Regions from separate parts of the Micromonospora sp. WMMD730 genome, predicted to be linked through region 1. Evidence: predicted binding sites of a transcription regulator. Region 1 holds the regulator's gene; the other holds the start of a gene.
The links. The regulator HrcA, encoded in region 1, represses chaperone genes, less so after heat shock. The targets are predictions, from matches to a motif close to GGTTNGCACNCTCNNNNNGAGNGTGCNAACC.

Region 1 (8,963 bases):
GGAGCCGGATCGGGCCGGCGGCTGGCGGCCGAGGTCGAGGGCCGGCCGGTCAGGCCCGGAAGTCGTACCGGTCGAAGGTCTCCTGGTGGCGGGTGAAACGGTAGGTGGCCCAGTGCATCGCGACCACCGTCCCGTCGGCGTCGCGGGTGAGCCGCAGCAGCTCCCCGACCTCCCGCCCGGAGACCGTCCGGAACACGTCAGGTGACTGCGGCGTCGGCGCGAACACCGCCGGGGGCCGCCCCGCCGGATCGTCCGCGCCCCGGGCCCGCAGCGCCCCGTCGTGCCAGGAGAAGACGTACTCGAACCCCTCGCCCCACCAGCGGCCCAGCACCCCCCGCAGCGGGCCGGGCGCACCCGGGCCCGGCCGCCACGGCACGATCTCCGCCGGGTCGTGCTCGGCCGAGGCGGCGAGCAGCCGGTGCGGCAGTTCCAGCACCTCGGCGGCGGTGCCGCAGGAGGCGAGCACCGCGCAGCCCATCGCGCCGGGGGTGCCGTCCCCGCCGCGCCGGCCGTAGACGCCGGCCAGGAAGCCAGGCATCGCGCCGTCGTGCCCCACGTGCACCACCCGGTCCGGGTACGGGACCAGGATCAGCCCGAGCCCGAAGCCGGCCCTCCAGGCCGTCTCGTCGGTGGTGGTCACCGGCCAGCGCATCTCGTCCAGCGTCGTCGGGGCGAGCACCGCCCCGGTCGGGTCCAGCGCGGCCGGATCGGCGAGGAACGCCGCCCACCGGGCCATGTCCGTCGCGGTGCTCCACAGCTGGCCGGCCGGCCCGACCGCCCCGAAGTCGGTCGGCGGCTCCGGATGTGCCTCGTCGGAGTACGCGTCGACCAGGAACCCGGTCACCGCCTGCGGCCCCGGGTCGACCGAGGTGCCGGCCAGCGCCAACGGGGTGAGCACCCGGTCGGCGAGCACCTCGGCCCAGGTGCCGCCGCGCAGCGCGCCGACCAGCCGGCCGAGCAGCGCCATGCCCAGGTTGGAGTAGTGGTAACGGCGGCCGGTGGGCAGCACCCGCTCGGCCCGGACCAGGTCGGCGACCAACTCGTCCACCTGCGGCGCGCGCAGCGTGTCCCAGACGTCGCCGTACGGTTCGCGTTGCAGCCCGGCGGTGTGCGAGAGCAACCGGCGTACGGTCAACTCGCCGTGCGCGGGCAGGTCCAGGTGCCGGCCCAGCGGGTCGTCCAGGTCGAGCAGCCCGTCGTCGCGGCACTGCAACGCCAGCACGGCGGTGAAGGTCTTGGTGACCGAGCCGATCCGGAACCGGCTCGCCGGGCCGAGGACGGTGTCGTTACCGGTGGTGCCGACCTGGAAGCTCCAGAGCGGACCGTCGGCCCGGTGCAGCGCCACCGCCAGGGCCGGCACCCGTGCCTGCGCCTGGGTGCCACGGACCATCCGTTCCAGCCGACGCCGGGTGGGTGCCCCCTGGCCGTCCGGGTCGGGTTCCGGGTCGGCCGTCGACGTCACACCAGGTCCCGGGCCAGCATCGGGCCCAGGGGCGCGCCGCCGAGCAGGTGGGCGTGCACGTGGAAGACCTCCTGGCCGCCGTACGGGCCGGTGTTGAACATCAGCCGGAAGCCGTCACCGGTCAGCCCCTCGTCCTCGGCCACCGCCGCCGCCGTGGCCAGGACCTCGCCGGCCAGCCCCGGGTCACCCTGACCGAGCGTCGCCACATCGGCGTAGTGCTCCTTGGGGATGATCAGCACGTGCACCGGCGCCTTCGGCCCGATGTCACGGAAGGCCAGGGTGGTGGCGGTCTCCTTGACGATGGTGGCCGGAATCTCCCCGGCGACGATGCGGCAGAACAGACAGTCGGCTCCCATCCCCCCACTCTAAAGACCACCCCTCCCCCACTCCCCCGCCCGCCCCTCCCACACCGCCCCTTCCGCCCCTGCCCCGGTGATCAAGAGGTTTGCGTCAATCCCGGGCCCGCCGATGACGCAAACCTCTTGATCACGAGGGGACACCGCCGGGAGACGGTGGTACGAGGCGGCGTTGAGGGGCGGTGATCAAGAGGTTCGGGGCGGGGATCGAGCCGGAGGATGACGCAAACCTCTTGATCACCGGGGCAGGGCGGGGGCAGGCGGGGAGGGATGGGTGGGGTGGTTACCAGCGGGAGAGGCGGGTGGCGAGGACGGCCAGGGCGGCGGGGCCGGCGGTGGAGGTGCGTAGGACCGAGGGGCCCAGACGTACCGCGCGGGCGCCCGCGTCGGTGAAGGTGGTCAGCTCGGTCGGGGCGACGCCGCCCTCGGGCCCGACGACCAGGACGATCTCGCCGGTGCTCGGCAGGTCGACAGTGGTGAGCCGGTCGTCGGCCTCCTCGTGCAGGACGAACGCCGTGCCCGCCCCGGCGATCCGGCGGGCCACCGCGGCGGTGGACTCGTCCGGGGTACCGGCCACCACCGGCAGCCACGCCCGGCGGGCCTGTTTGGCTGCCTCCCGGGCCGTCGCCACCCACTTGTCCCGGGCCCGTACGCCCCGGTCGCCGCGCCACTGCGCCACCGAGCGGGATGCCGCCCAGGGCACGATCTCGTCCACCCCGACCTCGGTCATCGCCTGTACGGCCAGCTCGCCCCGGTCGCCCTTGGCGATGCCCTGCACCACGACCAGCCGGGGGACGTCCGCGTCGACGTACCCCCGGGAGGTGACGGTGAGGTCGAGGGCACCCCGACCGACGGCGGTGACCACGGCGGTGGCGGTGCCGCCCCGCCCGTCGGCGAGCAGCAGTTCCTCGCCGACGCGCAGCCGTTGCACGGTGGCGGCGTGGTGCCCCTCGGGGCCGTCCAGGGTGAACTGGTCGGCAGGGGGCAGCGACTCGACCAGGAACAGTGGCGCGGACACGCCGATCAGGCTAACCGGCCGGGCCGGCCGGGAAGCCACCCGGGACGCCGGCCCGACCGGCACGCCCCAACCGGGACGAGCCGACCGGCACGAGACCGACCGGATCAAGATCGAACGGGACAGGCCGACCGAGACAAGCCCGACCGGTCAGGCGTGGCCGTTGAAGGCGTCGCGCATCCGGGAGAAGAAGCCGCCCTGCTTGCTCAGCTCGGCGACCTCCTCGCCCCGGGTCTTGGCGAAGTCCCGCAGCATCTTCTCCTGGTCGGCGTCGAGCTTGGTGGGGGTACGCACGTCGAGGTGGACGTAGAGGTCGCCCCGGCCGGTGCCGCGCAGGTGCGGTACGCCCCGGGCGCGCAGCCGCAGCGTGCTGCCCGGCTGGGTGCCGGCCTTGACGTCGACGGTCTCGTCGCTGTCCAGCGTCTTGATGGTGAGCCGGGTGCCCAGCGCGGCGGCGGTCATCGGCACGGTGACCCGGCAGTGCAGGTCGTCGCCCTTGCGGGAGTAGACGTCGTGCGGCCGCTCGTGGATCTCGACGTAGAGGTCACCGGCGGTGCCGCCACCCGGGCCGACCTCGCCCTGCTGGGCGAGCCGGATGCGCATGCCGTCCTCGACGCCCGCCGGGATCTTGACGGTCAGCGAGCGGCGGGTCCGTACCCGCCCGTCGCCGGCGCAGGTCGGGCAGGGGTGCGGGATGGTGGTGCCGTAGCCCTGGCAGACGGTGCACGGCCGGGCCGAGACGACCTGGCCGAGGAAGGTGCGCTGTACCGACTGCACCTCGCCCCGGCCGCCGCACGCCTCGCAGGTCGCCAGGTGGGTGCCGGCCGCGGTGCCGGCCCCGGAGCAGGTGGTGCAGAGCACGGCGGTGTCGACCGTGATCGGGGCCTCGACGCCGAAGGCGGTCTCGTGCAGATCCAGTTCCAGCCGCAGGATCGCGTCGGCCCCGGGCCGGGTCCGCGGCCGTGGGCCACGGGCGCCACCGGCCGCGCCGCCGAAGAAGGCGTCCATGATGTCCTGGAAGCCGACGAACGGACCGGCCCCGCCGGGGCCACCCGGGCCGCCGGCGCCCCCGCCGCCCGGGGCGAGCGGGTCGCCACCCAGGTCGACGATCTGCCGCTTCCGGTCGTCCGAGAGGACCTCGTACGCGGCGTTGATGTCCTTGAACTTCTCCTGTGCCTCCGGGTCCGGATTGACGTCCGGGTGGAACTGCCGCGCCAGCTTGCGGTAGGCGCGCTTGATCTCGTCGTCGGAGGCTTCCCGGCTCACGCCGAGAATGCCGTAGTAGTCCCTGGCCACTGCGTTCCGTGTCCTCATGTTCGTCTCGCGTTTGCGCCGGTCGGCGGCCGGAGCCGGCCGCCGGCCCTGACTGGTCAGTTCTGGGCCAGCAGCTCGCCCACGTAGCGTGCCACGGCCCGCACCGTGGCGATGGTGCCGGGGTAGTCCATCCGGGTCGGGCCGAGCACGCCCAGCCCGCCCACGATGGTGCTGCCCGGGCCGTACCCGGTGCTGACCACCGAGGCGGCACGGAGATTGTCGACCTCGTTCTCGTCGCCGATCAGCACCCGGGTGGTGCTCGGCTCCGCCTCGCCGATCAGCTTGAGCAGCACGACCTCCTCTTCGAGCGCCTCCAGGATGGGTCGCAGCGAGCCCTGGAAGTCGAGCAGGCCACCCCGGGTGAGGTTGGCGGTGCCGGCCAGCGCGAGCCGTTCCTCGGTGCGCTCCACCAGGGTTTCCAGCAGCACGGTGGACAGGGTGGTCATCGCGCCGCGCAGATGCGGCGCGCTCTCGTCGACAAGCGCCTGCACCAACGGCGGAGTGTCGGACAACCGACTCCCGACCAGTTTCTCGTTGACCAGCCGGCGCAGGTCGAGGACGTCGTCGGCGGGGACCGGCGCGGCCAGCTCGACCAGCCGCTGCTCGACCCGCCCGGTGTCGGCGATCATGACCAGCATCAGCCGGGTGGTGGAGATCGGCACCAGTTCCAGGTGGCGCACCGACGAGCGGGCCAGCGACGGGTACTGCACCACGGCGACCTGTCGGGTGAGCTGCGCCAGCAGGCGTACGGTGCGGTGCACCACGTCGTCGAGGTCGACCGCGCCGACCAGGAAGCGCTCGATGGCCCGGCGTTCGGCCGGGCTGAGCGGCTTGACCCGGGAGAGCCGGTCGACGAAGAGACGGTAGCCCCGGTCGGTGGGGACCCGGCCGGCGCTGGTGTGCGGCTGCCGGATGTAGCCTTCCTCCTCCAGCACCGCCATGTCGTTGCGGACGGTCGCCGGGGAGACCCCGAGCTGGTGCCGCTCGACGAGCGTCTTGCTGCCGACGGGCTCCTGCGTGGCGACGTAGTCCTCGACGATCGCCCGCAGCACGGCGAGTTTGCGGTCGTCGAGACCCATCTCCCACCTCCTGACGCACGTCGTTGCGGGCGCTGCCGCACCCGGGCGAGCACTCTGGCACTCGACTGTAGCGAGTGCCAGTCTACGTCGGCAGTACCGCCGCCGATATGATCAAGACGGACCAAGCCGGCGGGGGCGTTGACGCACGGTCGAGGCCAACCTCACCAGTGTCGCTCTGGTGCACCCTTGCCGACAGCCCCTACCGTGGCGGGCATGACTGAACCACCTCGCCCTCCCGGCGCGGGCGACGGGTTCCCGCCGGACCCGACCGCGCCCCAGGGCTCGCCATACGAGCCGCCCACCGCACCACTGTCCGGCGCGCCGGGTGCGGGCGGGTACCCCCCGCCCGGCGGGTATCCGCCGCCCACCGGTGACCAGCCGCCCGCGGGCGGCTACCCCCCGCCGGGTGGCTACCCCCCGCCCGGTGGCGGATATCCGACCGGCGGCGCCTACGGTGCGCCGAGCGGCGGCTACGCCAACAGCGAGGACAAGACCTGGGCGCTGGTCGCGCACTTCGGCGGTGCCGCCGGCGCGCTGATCAGCTTCGGCCCGCTCGGCTTCGTCGCCCCGCTGATCGCCTACCTGGTACGCGGGCAGCAGTCGCCGGCCGTCCGGGCGCAGGCCCTGGCCGCGCTGAACTTCCAGATCCTCTGGTCGATCATCGCGTTCGTGCTGCTCTTCGTGAGCTGGTGCCTGCTCTTCCTGCCCAGCATCGCGGTCGTGGTGATCCAGATCCTGTTCGGGATCATCGCCGGCATGAAGGCCAACGAGGGTCAGGCCTACCGCTACCCGATGTCCACCAGCTTCATCAAGTGAGTCCCGACCGGCCGCTCCCCCGGCCGGTCGGGCACCACCGCCGGCCCCGGCGCGCCCCGGCAGGGTGCGCGGCGGGCCGGCGCGGCCACGCTCAGGGCAGCAGGTCGCGGACCACCGCGTCGGCCAGCAGCCGGCCCCGCAGGGTGAGCACCGCCTGTCCCTGCGGATAGGCCACCGGGTCCAGCAGCCCGTCGGCGAGCGCGCGGGCGGCGGCGGCCCGACCCGCGTCGTCCAGCACGTCCAGCGGCAGCCCGGAGGCGAGCCGCAGCCGCAGCATCACGTCCTCCGTGTGCGTCTCGGCCGGGGTGAGGATCTCCCGGGCCAGGCCGGGTGAGTGCCCGGCGGCGAGCCGCTGCGCGTACGTCGTGGGGTGTTTGACGTTCCACCAGCGCACCCCGCCGACGTGGCTGTGCGCCCCCGGGCCGAGGCCCCACCAGTCGCCGCCGGTCCAGTAGAGCAGGTTGTGCCGGCACCGGGCCGCCCCGCCGCGCGCCCAGTTGGAGACCTCGTACCAGGAGAAACCGGCCGCGTCGAGGGCGGCCTCGGCGGCCAGGTAGCGGTCCGCCGCGACGTCGTCGGAGGGGTACGGCAGCTCGCCGCGCCGCATCCGGGCCGCCAGCCGGGTGCCGTCCTCCACGATCAGGGCGTACGCGCTGACGTGGTCGACCCCGGCGGCGACCACCTGCTCCAGCGAGGCGGCGAAGTCCTCCGGGCGCTCCCCCGGCGTGCCGTAGATCAGGTCGAGGTTGACGTGGTCGAACCCGGCGTCGCGGGCCTCCCGGGCGGCCTCGACGGCGCGTCCCGGGCGGTGGGTGCGGTCGAGGACGGCCAGCACCCCGGCGGCGGCGGACTGCATGCCCAGCGAGATCCGGGTGTAGCCGGCGGCGCGCAGGGTCTTCAGCGATCCGGGGGTCACCGACTCGGGGTTGGCCTCGGTGGTGACCTCGGCGTCGGCGGCCAGCCCCCAGGTGCGGTCGATGCCGTCGAGCAGCCGGGCCAGGTCGTCGGCGGGCAGCAGGGTGGGGGTGCCGCCGCCGACGAAGACCGTGTCGACCCGGGGCGGTGGGGCGTCGGCGAGCACCCGGGCGGCGAGCGCCAACTCGGTCAGCACGGTGTCGGCGTACGACTCCCGGCCGACGCCCCCGCCCAGCTCGGCGGCGGTGTAGGTGTTGAAGTCGCAGTATCCGCACCGGCTGGCGCAGAACGGCACGTGCAGGTAGACACCGAACCCGCGCGCGCCGACCCCGCGCAGGGCGGTGCCGGGCAGCGCGCCGTCGACGGGAACGGTCTCACCATCTGGAAGGACGCCGGGCATGGCCACTAGTGTGCCCGGCATGACCTCTCCCGACCGACTCGTGCGGGTCGCCACGGCCCGTGGGGTGACCACCCTCACCCTGGACAGCCCGCACAACCGCAACGCGCTGTCCACCCCGTTGATGACCGAGCTGCTGGCCGGGATCGCCGGGGCGGTCGCCGACGACGCGGTCCGGGTGGTCGTGCTGGACCACACCGGCCCGGTCTTCTGCTCCGGCGCGGACCTCAAGGAGACGGCGGCGGCGTACGCCAGCGGGTCGGTGCCGGCCGGGATGCTCGGTGACGTGCTGGTGGCGGTGCGCCAGTGCCCGAAGCCGGTGCTGGCGCGGGTGGCCGGGCCGGCGCGGGCCGGCGGGTTGGGCCTGATCGCGGCGGCCGACCTGGCGGTCTGCGCGCAGGAGGCGACGTTCGCCTTCACCGAGGTGCGGATCGGGGTGATCCCGGCGGTGATCTCGGCGACCGTGCTACCCCGGCTGCACCCCCGGGCCGCCGCCGAGCTGTACCTGACCGGCGACACCTTCGACGGCCGGCGGGCCGCCGAGGTGGGGCTGGTGACCGCCGCCGTGCCGGCCGGCGAGCTGGACGCGGCGGTGGCCCGGTACTGCGCGTCGCTGGTGCGGGGCGCGCCGGGGGCGCTGGCCGGGACGAAGGAGCTGCTGCGCCGCCCGGCCGCCACCGACCTGCGGGCGGAGATCGCCGACCTGTCCGCCCGGTCCACCGGCTACTTCCTGTCCGCCGAGGGCCGCGAGGGCGTGGAGGCGTTCCGACAGAAGCGGGACGCGGCCTGGGTGCCCCGGGATTGACCTGGTTTCTTCCGATTCTGCACGGGAACGTGAACCGGTCGACCGACCCGGGGCCGACGGTTGGCGACGTACGCTTGGCGAACGTTGAAACGGGAGGTGCGGGTGCGGACACGGACATTCGTGGCAGCCGGGGTCGTGGTGGCGTTGTTCGCCATCGTCGGGGGCTGGGGAGTCCGTCAACTCGACGGGGAGTTCCGGCTTCCCGTCGCCGGCCGCAGTTGCACCGTGCAGGCCGACGGCACCGTCAAGCTCGACGCCGACCAGATGGCCAACGCGGCCACCATCGCCGCCATCGGCATGCAGCGGCAGATGCCCGAGCAGGCCGTGGTGGTCGCCCTGGCCACCGCGTACCAGGAGTCGGGGCTGCGTAACCTCGCCCACGGTGACCGAGACTCGCTCGGCCTGTTCCAGCAGCGCCCCAGCCAGGGTTGGGGCACCCCGGAGCAGATCCGCGACCAGCGGTACGCGGCGAACCGGTTCTACAAGGCGCTGAAGAAGGTGCGCGGCTGGGAGCGGATGGAGGTCACCGACGCGGCCCAGGCGGTGCAGCGTTCGGCGTACCCGAAGGCGTACCAGAAGTGGGCCGACGAGTCCCAGGTGCTGGCGCGGGCCCTGCTCGGCGAGGCGACCGGCGCGGTGGCCTGCACGGTGGGGCGTACCCCGGTGATGCGCGGGCAGGCCGCGGTGGCCGAGCTGACCCGTGGCCTGACCCTCGACTGGGGGTTGCCCGACGCCGGTGCGGTGGCCGAGCTGACCGACGTGACGGTGCCCGCCTCGGATGCCCGGGACGGCTGGCGGTACGCG
Region 2 (8,963 bases), 600 kb from region 1:
CGTCGCCCCGGTCCACCGCTGGACCGGCCACCGGCGGCCCACCGGCCGGAAGCGACCCGGCGGCCGGCGACGTCCCGGGCACCGGGGGCGGCCCGGGGTGGGCGGCCGGCAGCGGGGTGGGCGGCTGCCAGGGCCACGGGTCGAGCTGCCAGGGACCGGCCACGAAGGCCCAGAGCACCAGCCCGCCCAACCCCCCGCCGACCAGGGCGGGGAGCGCATCGGCGGCATCCGCGCCGGCCCGGGTGAGCGCGGCGGCGACACCGAGACCGGTGAACGCCGCGATGCCCACCAGCCCGACCGCGAGCCGCCGCGCGGCGAGCACACCGATCCCGGCGGCGAACGCCGCCAGCAGCACCGCCGTGCCGACCAGCAGGGCGATCTTGTCGTACCTGCCGAAGACCTCGATGGCGAACTGCTTGAGCGGCTCGGGGACCGTGTCGACCACGACCCCGCCGACCGCGATCAGCGGGGCGGAGCGGGGACCGGTGAGGACGGCGACCGGCTCGGCGACACCGATGGCCACCACGGCGGCGGTGACCCCGGCCAGCGCGGCGAAGCCACGGGGGGTGGTGCTCATCCGGCCAGTGTCGTCGATCGACCGGGCCGGCCGCCAACCACGTCACCGTTCCGTAAGCAGCGGTCACCGTACGCGTCAGGGCGCACCGCCGAAGTACGACGGTGCGCCCTGACCTGGCGTGCTACCGGGTCAGAAGCCCGGGCCGTGCTGGTGGCCGTGACCGTGGCCGTGGCCGTGCCCACCGGCGGCGGCCGGCTCCGGCTGCTCCGGCTTCTCGACCACCAGGCTCTCGGTGGTCAGCAGGAGGCCGGCGATCGACGCGGCGTTGGTGACCGCGTTGCGGGTCACCTTCACCGGGTCGATGATGCCGGACTTGACCAGGTCGACGTACTCGCCCCGGGCGGCGTCGAGGCCCTGGCCCCAGTCCTGGCCGGCGACCTTCTCCACCACCACGTAGCCGTCGTGGCCGGCGTTCTGGGCGATCCAGCGCAGCGGCTCGACCAGCGCCTTGCGCACGATCGAGACACCGACCTTCTCGTCACCGGTCAGGCCGAGGTCGTCGTCGAGCACCGAGCGGATCTGGGCCAGCGCGGCACCGCCGCCGGGAACCGTCCCCTCCTCGACCGCGGCCTTGGTGGCGGCGATCGCGTCCTCGATGCGGTGCTTGCGCTCCTTCATCTCGACCTCGGTCGCCGCGCCCGCCTTGATGACCGCGATGCCACCGGAGAGCTTCGCCAGCCGCTCGGCCAGCTTCTCCCGGTCCCAGTCGGAGTCGGACGCCTCGATCTCCTTGCGGATCTGGGCGACCCGGTCGGCGACCTCGGCGGACTTGCCGCCGCCGTCGACGACCGTGGTGTTCTCCTTGTCGACCACGACGCGCCGGGCGGTGCCGAGCGCCTCCAGGCCGACCTGGTCGAGCCGGTAGCCCAGCTCCGGGGCGACCAGCTCGGCGCCGGTCAGGATCGCCATGTCCTGGAGCATCGCCTTGCGGCGGTCACCGAAGCCGGGGGCCTTGACCGCGCAGACCTTGACGGTCTTGCGGATCGCGTTGACCACCAGGGTGGACAGCGCCTGGCCCTCGACGTCCTCGGCGACGATCAGCAGCGGCTTGTTGTTCTGGAGAACCTTCTCCAGCAGCGGCAGCAGCTCCTCGATCGCCGAGATCTTCTGCGTGGTGATGAGGATGTACGGGTCCTCCAGCACCGACTCCTGCGACTCCGAGTCGGTGACGAAGTTCGGCGAGATGAAGCCCTTGTCGAACTGGAGACCCTCGGTCACCTCCAGCTCGGTGCTGAGGGTGGAGCCCTCCTCGACGGTGATGACACCGTCACGGCCGACCCGCTCCATCGCCTCGGCGATCAGCTCACCGATGGTGGCGTCCTGCGCCGAGATCGTCGCGACGTGCGCGATCGCCTTCTTGTCGGCCACCTCGACGGCCCGACCGAGCAGCGACTCGGAGACCTTGGTGGCCGCCGCGTCGACGCCCCGCTTGAGGCCGGTCGGGTTGGCCCCGGCGGCCACGTTGCGCAGGCCCTCGCGGACCATGGCCTGGGCCAGCACGGTCGCGGTGGTGGTCCCGTCGCCGGCGACGTCGTTGGTCTTCGTCGCCACCTCCTTGACCAGCTGCGCGCCGAGGTTCTCGTACGGGTTGGTGAGCTCGATCTCCTTGGCGATGGTCACACCATCGTTGGTGATCGTGGGCGCACCGAATTTCTTGTCCAGGACGACGTTGCGCCCGCGCGGGCCGAGGGTGACCTTGACCGCGTCCGCGAGGGCGTTGACACCGTGCTCCAGCAGGTGCCGGGCGTCGTCCGAGAAGCTCAGGATCTTCGCCATGAATGTCCCTTCGAAGCGTCGTCGCCCCGGCCCGGCGAGCCGGACCGGGGCGACGACACGGGAATCGGTTGGTTACTTCTCGATGACCGCGAGAACGTCGCGGGCGGAGAGCACCAGGTACTCCTCGCCGGCGTACTTGATCTCGGTGCCGCCGTACTTCGAGTAGAGGACGGTGTCGCCGACATTGACGTCGAGCGGCACGCGGTTGCCCTTGTCGTCGATCCGGCCGGGGCCGACGGCGAGGACGGTGCCCTCCTGCGGCTTCTCCTTGGCGGTGTCGGGGATCACGATGCCCGACGCCGTGGTGGTCTCAGCCTCGTTCGCCTGGACCACGATCCGGTCCTCGAGCGGCTTGATCGCAACCTTGGTCGCGGTAGTCACGGGCATACCCTCCTGGGGTACTTGGTTTCGTTGCCGGCCGAGAGTCCGACCAGCGTCAATCTGCCACATGCCACCGGGCGGGGCCGTCGTCGCGGGTGCCGGTCCGCCTGGCGTTCAGCACCCGGGCCGGACGGCCCGAACGCTGGCACCCTCGGGGTGAGAGTGCTAATCGCAGGTTATTCCTCGGCTAGCACTCCGTCAAGGAGAGTGCCAATCTGCCGCCCTTCGTGTCGCCGCTCGCCATGATCAACTCAAGGGTGGCGATGTTGCGGTGACGACACCGCTCGGACACCGCAACATCGGCCCGCCTGAGTCGATCTCCCAGGAGGACCGGACAATGGGCGGGTGGATCTCGACCAGTTCGCCGCGCTGCGTACCGCCGAGGGGTCGGCCGCGCTCGCCGCGGCGACCGGGGTGGCCGGCGGCGACCCGCTGGTCGCGGCCGCGGCGCTGCGCTCGCGCGGGGTGCCGGCCGGGCTGGCCGCCGCCGCACTGACCCAGGCCGAGCTGCGTCGCCGCGCGGTCGGCAAGTTCGGCCCGGAGGCGGCCGGGATGTTCCTCACCCGCCCCGGCCTGGAGCAGGCCACCCGCCGGGTGGTCGCCGACCGGCGGGCCGCCCGGCTGGCCGCCGCCGGGGTGCGCACCCTCGCCGACCTGGGTTGCGGCCTCGGTGCCGACGCGCTCGCCGCCGCCCGCGCCGGCATCCGGGTGTACGGGGTGGAGGCCGACCCGGTCACCGCCGCGCTGGCCGCCGCGAACGCCGAGGCCGCCGGACTGGCCGGGCGGTTCACCGTGGAGTGCGGCGACGCGACGGCGTTCGACGTGACCCGGGTCGACGCGGTCTTCTGCGATCCGGCCCGACGGCGGGCCGGCACCGGACGGCGGATCTTCGACCCGGACGCCTACTCGCCGCCGTGGGACTTCGTCACCGGGCTGGCCGCGCGGGTGCCGCACACGGTGGTGAAGGTGGCCCCCGGCATCGACCACGCCCGGATCCCGGCCGACGCCGAGGCGGAGTGGGTCAGCGTCGACGGCGACCTGGTCGAGGCGGCCCTGTGGGGCGGCCCGCTCGCCGGGGTGCCCCGCCGGGCGACCGTGCTGCGGGCGGGGCCCGCCGACCGGCAGCGACCGGCGGGCGGCCCGGCGACCCCCGGGGACCGGCCCACCGGTCCCGGTGCCGGGGCGACCGACGGCCACCAGCCGGCCGTCCCCGGTGACCCCCCGGAGCGGAGCCACCAACTGACCGGCACGGGTGACGTCGAGGCGGGAGTCGGGCCGGTACGGCGCTACCTGTACGACCCGGACCCGGCGGTGGTCCGGGCGCACCTGGTCGCCGAACTGGCCGACACCCTCGACGCGACGCTCGCCGACCCGAGCATCGCCTACCTCTACGCGGACGCCCCACGCCCCACCCCGTTCGGCAGGTGCCTGGAGATCGTCGACGTGCTGCCGTTCTCGCTGAAGCGGCTGCGCGCACTGCTGCGGGAGCGCCGGGTCGGCCGGGTGGAGATCCTCAAGCGGGGCTCGGCGTTGTCGCCCGAGCAGCTGCGCCGGGACCTGCGACTGGCCGGGGAGAATCCGGCCAGCCTGGTGCTGACCCGGGTGGCCGGGGCGCCGACGGTGCTGATCGGCCGACCGGTCGCGGACGGGGGCCCGCCGGGCTAGCGTGTCCGGCATGGCGGGACAGGCCACCGCGGCGACGGCGCTGCTGACCAAGCGGAAGATCGCCCACCGCACCCACCCGTACGACGTCGCCCCGGACGCGCCGAACTACGGCGCGCTGGTCGCGGCGGCGCTCGGCGTGCCGCCGGAGCGGGTGTTCAAGACGCTCGTCGCCGAGGTCGACGGGGCGCTGGCGGTGGCGGTCGTCCCGGTCACCGGCGAGCTGAACCTCAAGGCGCTGGCCGCGGCGCTGGGTGGCAAGCGGGCCGCGCTGGCCGACCGGGCCGCCGCCGAGCGGAGCACCGGTTACGTGCGGGGCGGGATCAGCCCGCTGGGCCAGCGGCGACGGTTGCCGACGGTGGTCGACGTCTCCGCGCTGGACCACGACACCGTCTACGTGTCGGCCGGCCGGCGGGGGTTGCAGCTCCAGCTCGCCCCGGCGGACCTGGTGGCCCTCACCGACGCCGGCACCGCGCGGATCGCCGCCGGCTGAACCGACCCCGGGTGGCCGGTTGCAGACCGGACACGCAGCGTGATTGCGGGGCGGGTGTCCCGGGGGTGACAACCGCGTTGCTGAATTGTTACCGCCGCCAACAAACTTCTGACCTCGGCAGTCTTGCGCCCGACTCGCGGCCGGGAATACGTTGCCGGACACAACAAAACACCGACCACTCCTCCCCCACCCTCGAAAGGACCCGTGCAGATGCGCAAGGGCTTCCTCACCTTCGCCGCCGTGGGCCTGCTGGCCACCGGCAGCATGGCCGCCTGCGGCGACGACTCCAGCAGCAACGAGGCCGGCGGCGACACCGCCAAGAAGCCGAAGATCGGCGTGATCCTGCCGGACAGCAAGTCCTCCGCCCGCTGGGAGACCGCCGACCGCAGGTTCCTCAAGGCCGCCTTCGACGCCGCCGGTGTCGAGTCGGACATCCAGAACGCCCAGAACGACAAGAACGCCTTCCAGACCATCGCCGACCAGATGATCACCAGCGGGGTCACCACCCTGATGATCGTCAACCTGGACTCCGGCACCGGCAAGGCCGTGCTGGACAAGGCGAAGTCGCAGGGTGTCGCCACGATCGACTACGACCGGCTCACCCTGGGCGGGTCCGCGCAGTACTACGTCAGCTTCGACAACGAGGCCGTCGGCAAGCTCCAGGGCGAGGGCCTGGTCAAGTGCCTGACCGAGAAGGGCGTCAAGAACCCGACGGTCGCCTACCTCAACGGCTCGCCGACCGACAACAACGCCACCCTGTTCAAGAACGGCTACGACTCGGTGCTCAAGCCGAAGTTCGAGTCGAAGGAATACACCAAGGGCCCGGACCAGTCGGTGCCGGACTGGGACCCGGCGCAGGCCGCCACCATCTTCGAGCAGATGCTCACCCAGACCGGCGGCAAGATCGACGGTGTGCTCTCCGCCAACGACGGTCTCGGCAACGCGGCCGTCTCGGTGCTGAAGAAGAACAAGCTCAACGGCAAGGTCCCGGTGACCGGCCAGGACGCCGACGTGACCGGCCTGCAGAACATCCTCGCCGGTGACCAGTGCATGACCGTCTACAAGGCCGTCAAGAAGGAGGCCGACGCGGCCGCCGAGCTGGCCATCGCCGTGGCCAAGGGCGAGCGCAAGGAGACCGGGCAGACGGTCAAGGACCCGGAGAGCGGCCGGGACGTCCCGTCCGTGCTGCTGGAGCCGAAGGCGATCGACAAGGCGACCGTCAAGGACGTCGTGGCCGACGGCTACGTCGACAAGGCGAAGCTCTGCACCGGCGCGTACGCCGCGCTCTGCACCGCCAACGGCATCAGCTGACCGTACGACGAGCGTCGTACCCCGCCGACGCGACGCCGCCCGGCACGGAACCTCGTGCCGGGCGGCGCTCGCCGCCGGACGGGCTCCGAGATCTTCCCTCCGTCCGAAGGAGACCCCCGTGTCCGCGACCCCCCTGCTGGAACTGCGCGGGATCGACAAGAGCTTCGGTCCCGTCCAGGTCCTGCGCGACGTCGCCCTCGCCGCCCACGCCGGAGAGGTGACCGCACTGGTCGGCGACAACGGCGCCGGCAAGTCCACCCTGGTCAAGTGCATCAGCGGCATCTACCCGGCCGACGCCGGCGAGTTCCTCTTCGACGGCCGACCGGTGACCATCACCAGCCCCCGGGACGCCGCCAACCTGGGCATCGAGGTCGTCTACCAGGACCTCGCGCTCTGCGACAACCTCGACATCGTGCAGAACATGTTCCTCGGCCGGGAGAAGCACAGCGGGCTGGTGCTCGACGAGCCGATCATGGAGCAGATGGCCGCGGAGACCCTCGCCGGGCTCTCCGTACGGACGGTGAAGTCGCTGCGCCAGCACGTCTCCAGCCTCTCCGGCGGGCAGCGGCAGACCGTCGCCATCGCCAAGGCGGTGCTCTGGAACAGCAAGCTGGTCATCCTCGACGAGCCGACCGCCGCGCTGGGCGTGGCACAGACCGCCCAGGTCCTCGAACTGGTCCGCCGGCTGGCCGACAAGGGCCTGGCCGTGGTGCTGATCTCGCACAACATGAACGACGTCTTCGCGGTCTCCGACCGGATCGCCGCGCTCTACCTCGGCCAGATGGTCGCCCAGGTGAAGACCACCGACATCACCCACTCGCAGGTCGTCGAGTTGATCACCGCCGGCCGTTCCGGCAACCTCGGTCTCACCGGCGAACCGGTCACCGCCGGCAACGGCACCGGCGCGGGACCCGCCGACACCACTCCAGGAGGCGTTCGATGACCACCACCGCCGTGCGCAAGGAAGGCCCGGCGGCGGTCACGCCGCCGCCGACCGTCGGCAGCCACCTGCGCGGCTACTGGAGCCGGGTCCGCGGCGGCGACATCGGCGCGCTGCCCGCCGTACTCGGGCTGATCGTGCTCTGCACCGTCTTCTCGATCATGCGGCCGTCGTTCCTCACCGCCGGCAACTTCGCCAACCTGTTCACCCAGGGCGCGGCGGTCACCCTGATCGCCATGGGGCTGGTCTTCGTCCTGCTGCTCGGCGAGATCGACCTCTCCGCCGGCTTCGCCAGCGGGGTGTGCGCGGCCATCCTGGCCAACGTCGCCACCAAGGCCGGCTACCCCTGGTACGTGGCCGTGCTCGCGGCGATCATCACCGGCGTGGTCATCGGCACCGTGCTCGGCTTCCTGGTCGCCAAGATCGGTATCCCGTCGTTCGTGGTCACCCTGGCCGGCTTCCTCGCCTTCCAGGGCATCGTGCTGATGCTGATCAGCGGTGGCGCCAACATCTCGGTCAACGACGAGGTGCTGGTGGCGATCGCCAACCGCAACCTGCCCCCGGCCGTCGGCTGGGCGCTGGCCGCCGTCGCCATCGGCGGGTACGCCGCCGTGCAACTGCTGCGGCACCGCAAGCGGCTGTCCCGGGGGCTCACCACCGACCCGATGGCGGTGGTGCTCGCCCGCATCGGCGGTCTGACCCTGATCCTCGGCATCGCGGTCTACATCCTCAACCAGGAGCGCAGCCGCAACGTCCTGATCAACTCGCTCAAGGGCGTGCCGATCGTGGTGCCGGTCATCGCGGTGCTGCTGATCGTCTGGACCTTCGTGCTCCAGCGCACCAGCTACGGCCGGCACGTCTACGCCGTCGGCGGCAACAAGGAGGCCGCCCGTCGGGCCGGTATCAACGTCGACCGGATCCGGATCTCGGTCTTCGTGATCTGCTCGTCCATGGCGGCGGTCGGCGGCATCGTCGCGGCCAGCCGGGCCAACTCGGTCGACCCGAACACCGGCGGCAGCAACGTGCTGCTCTACGCCGTCGGCGCGGCGGTGATCGGCGGCACCAGCCTCTTCGGCGGCAAGGGCCGGGTCCTCGACGCGGTGCTCGGTGGCGCGGTGGTCGCCGTCATCGACAACGGCATGGGCCTGATGGGCTACAGCGCCGGGGTCAAGTACGTCGTCACCGGTGTGGTGCTGCTCCTCGCGGCCAGCGTTGACGCGCTGTCGCGCCGTCGCGCCGCCGCCTCCGGAACGCGCTGATCCGCGTACTCCAGCGGCGGAACATGGGGTGCCAGCGACGATGCGGGTAGGACCGAGCCAGGACGAGATCCGACGGCAGAACCTCGGGGCGCTGCTCCGGCACGTCCACGTGCACGGCGCCACCTCCCGCGCGGAACTCACCACCGCCCTCGGGCTCAACCGCAGCACCATCGGCGCGCTCACCGCCGACCTCGCCGGGGCCGGACTGGTCAGCGAGGGCACACCGAAGGAGACCGGCCGGGCCGGACGACCGTCGCTGGTCGTCCGGCCCGAGTCCGACCGGGTCTACGCGTACGCGTACTCGATCGAGGTGGACCGGCTGCGGGCCGCGCGGGTCGGGCTCGGCGGCGAGGTGCTCGACCGCCGGGACCTGGACCGGCCGCGTGACCTGGACGCCGGGGAGACCGTCCCGATGCTGGCCGGCGCCCTCAAGCAGATGCGGGAGCGGGTGCCCCCGGAGTCGATCTGCGTCGGTGCCGGCGTCGCGGTCTGCGGCATGGTCCGCAGGGCCGACGGGCTGGTCCGGCTCGGCCCCACCACCGGCTGGGTGGACGAGCCGATCGG

Region 2: the regulator HrcA is predicted to act here: its motif matches at 2,875-2,905, upstream of groES (co-chaperone GroES).

Annotation. Positions count from the first base shown of each region.
Region 1 covers NZ_JBMHML010000002.1:1,216,263-1,225,225, reverse strand. Annotated here, with positions in the region: gene ACN265_RS05630 (serine hydrolase domain-containing protein) at 50-1,390, opposite strand; gene ACN265_RS05625 (histidine triad nucleotide-binding protein) at 1,459-1,818, opposite strand; gene ACN265_RS05620 (16S rRNA (uracil(1498)-N(3))-methyltransferase) at 2,102-2,836, opposite strand; gene dnaJ (molecular chaperone DnaJ) at 2,984-4,129, opposite strand; gene hrcA (heat-inducible transcriptional repressor HrcA) at 4,204-5,226, opposite strand; gene ACN265_RS05605 (DUF4870 domain-containing protein) at 5,440-6,042, shown strand; gene hemW (radical SAM family heme chaperone HemW) at 6,134-7,357, opposite strand; gene ACN265_RS05595 (enoyl-CoA hydratase-related protein) at 7,377-8,159, shown strand; gene ACN265_RS05590 (hypothetical protein) at 8,256-8,963, shown strand, end outside.
Region 2 covers NZ_JBMHML010000002.1:611,740-620,702, reverse strand. Annotated here, with positions in the region: gene ACN265_RS02945 (molybdopterin-dependent oxidoreductase) at 1-577, opposite strand, end outside; gene groL (chaperonin GroEL) at 707-2,353, opposite strand; gene groES (co-chaperone GroES) at 2,426-2,740, opposite strand; gene ACN265_RS02930 (THUMP-like domain-containing protein) at 3,080-4,399, shown strand; gene ybaK (Cys-tRNA(Pro) deacylase) at 4,410-4,889, shown strand; gene ACN265_RS02920 (sugar ABC transporter substrate-binding protein) at 5,100-6,200, shown strand; gene ACN265_RS02915 (ATP-binding cassette domain-containing protein) at 6,319-7,143, shown strand; gene ACN265_RS02910 (sugar ABC transporter permease) at 7,140-8,399, shown strand; gene ACN265_RS02905 (ROK family protein) at 8,440-8,963, shown strand, end outside.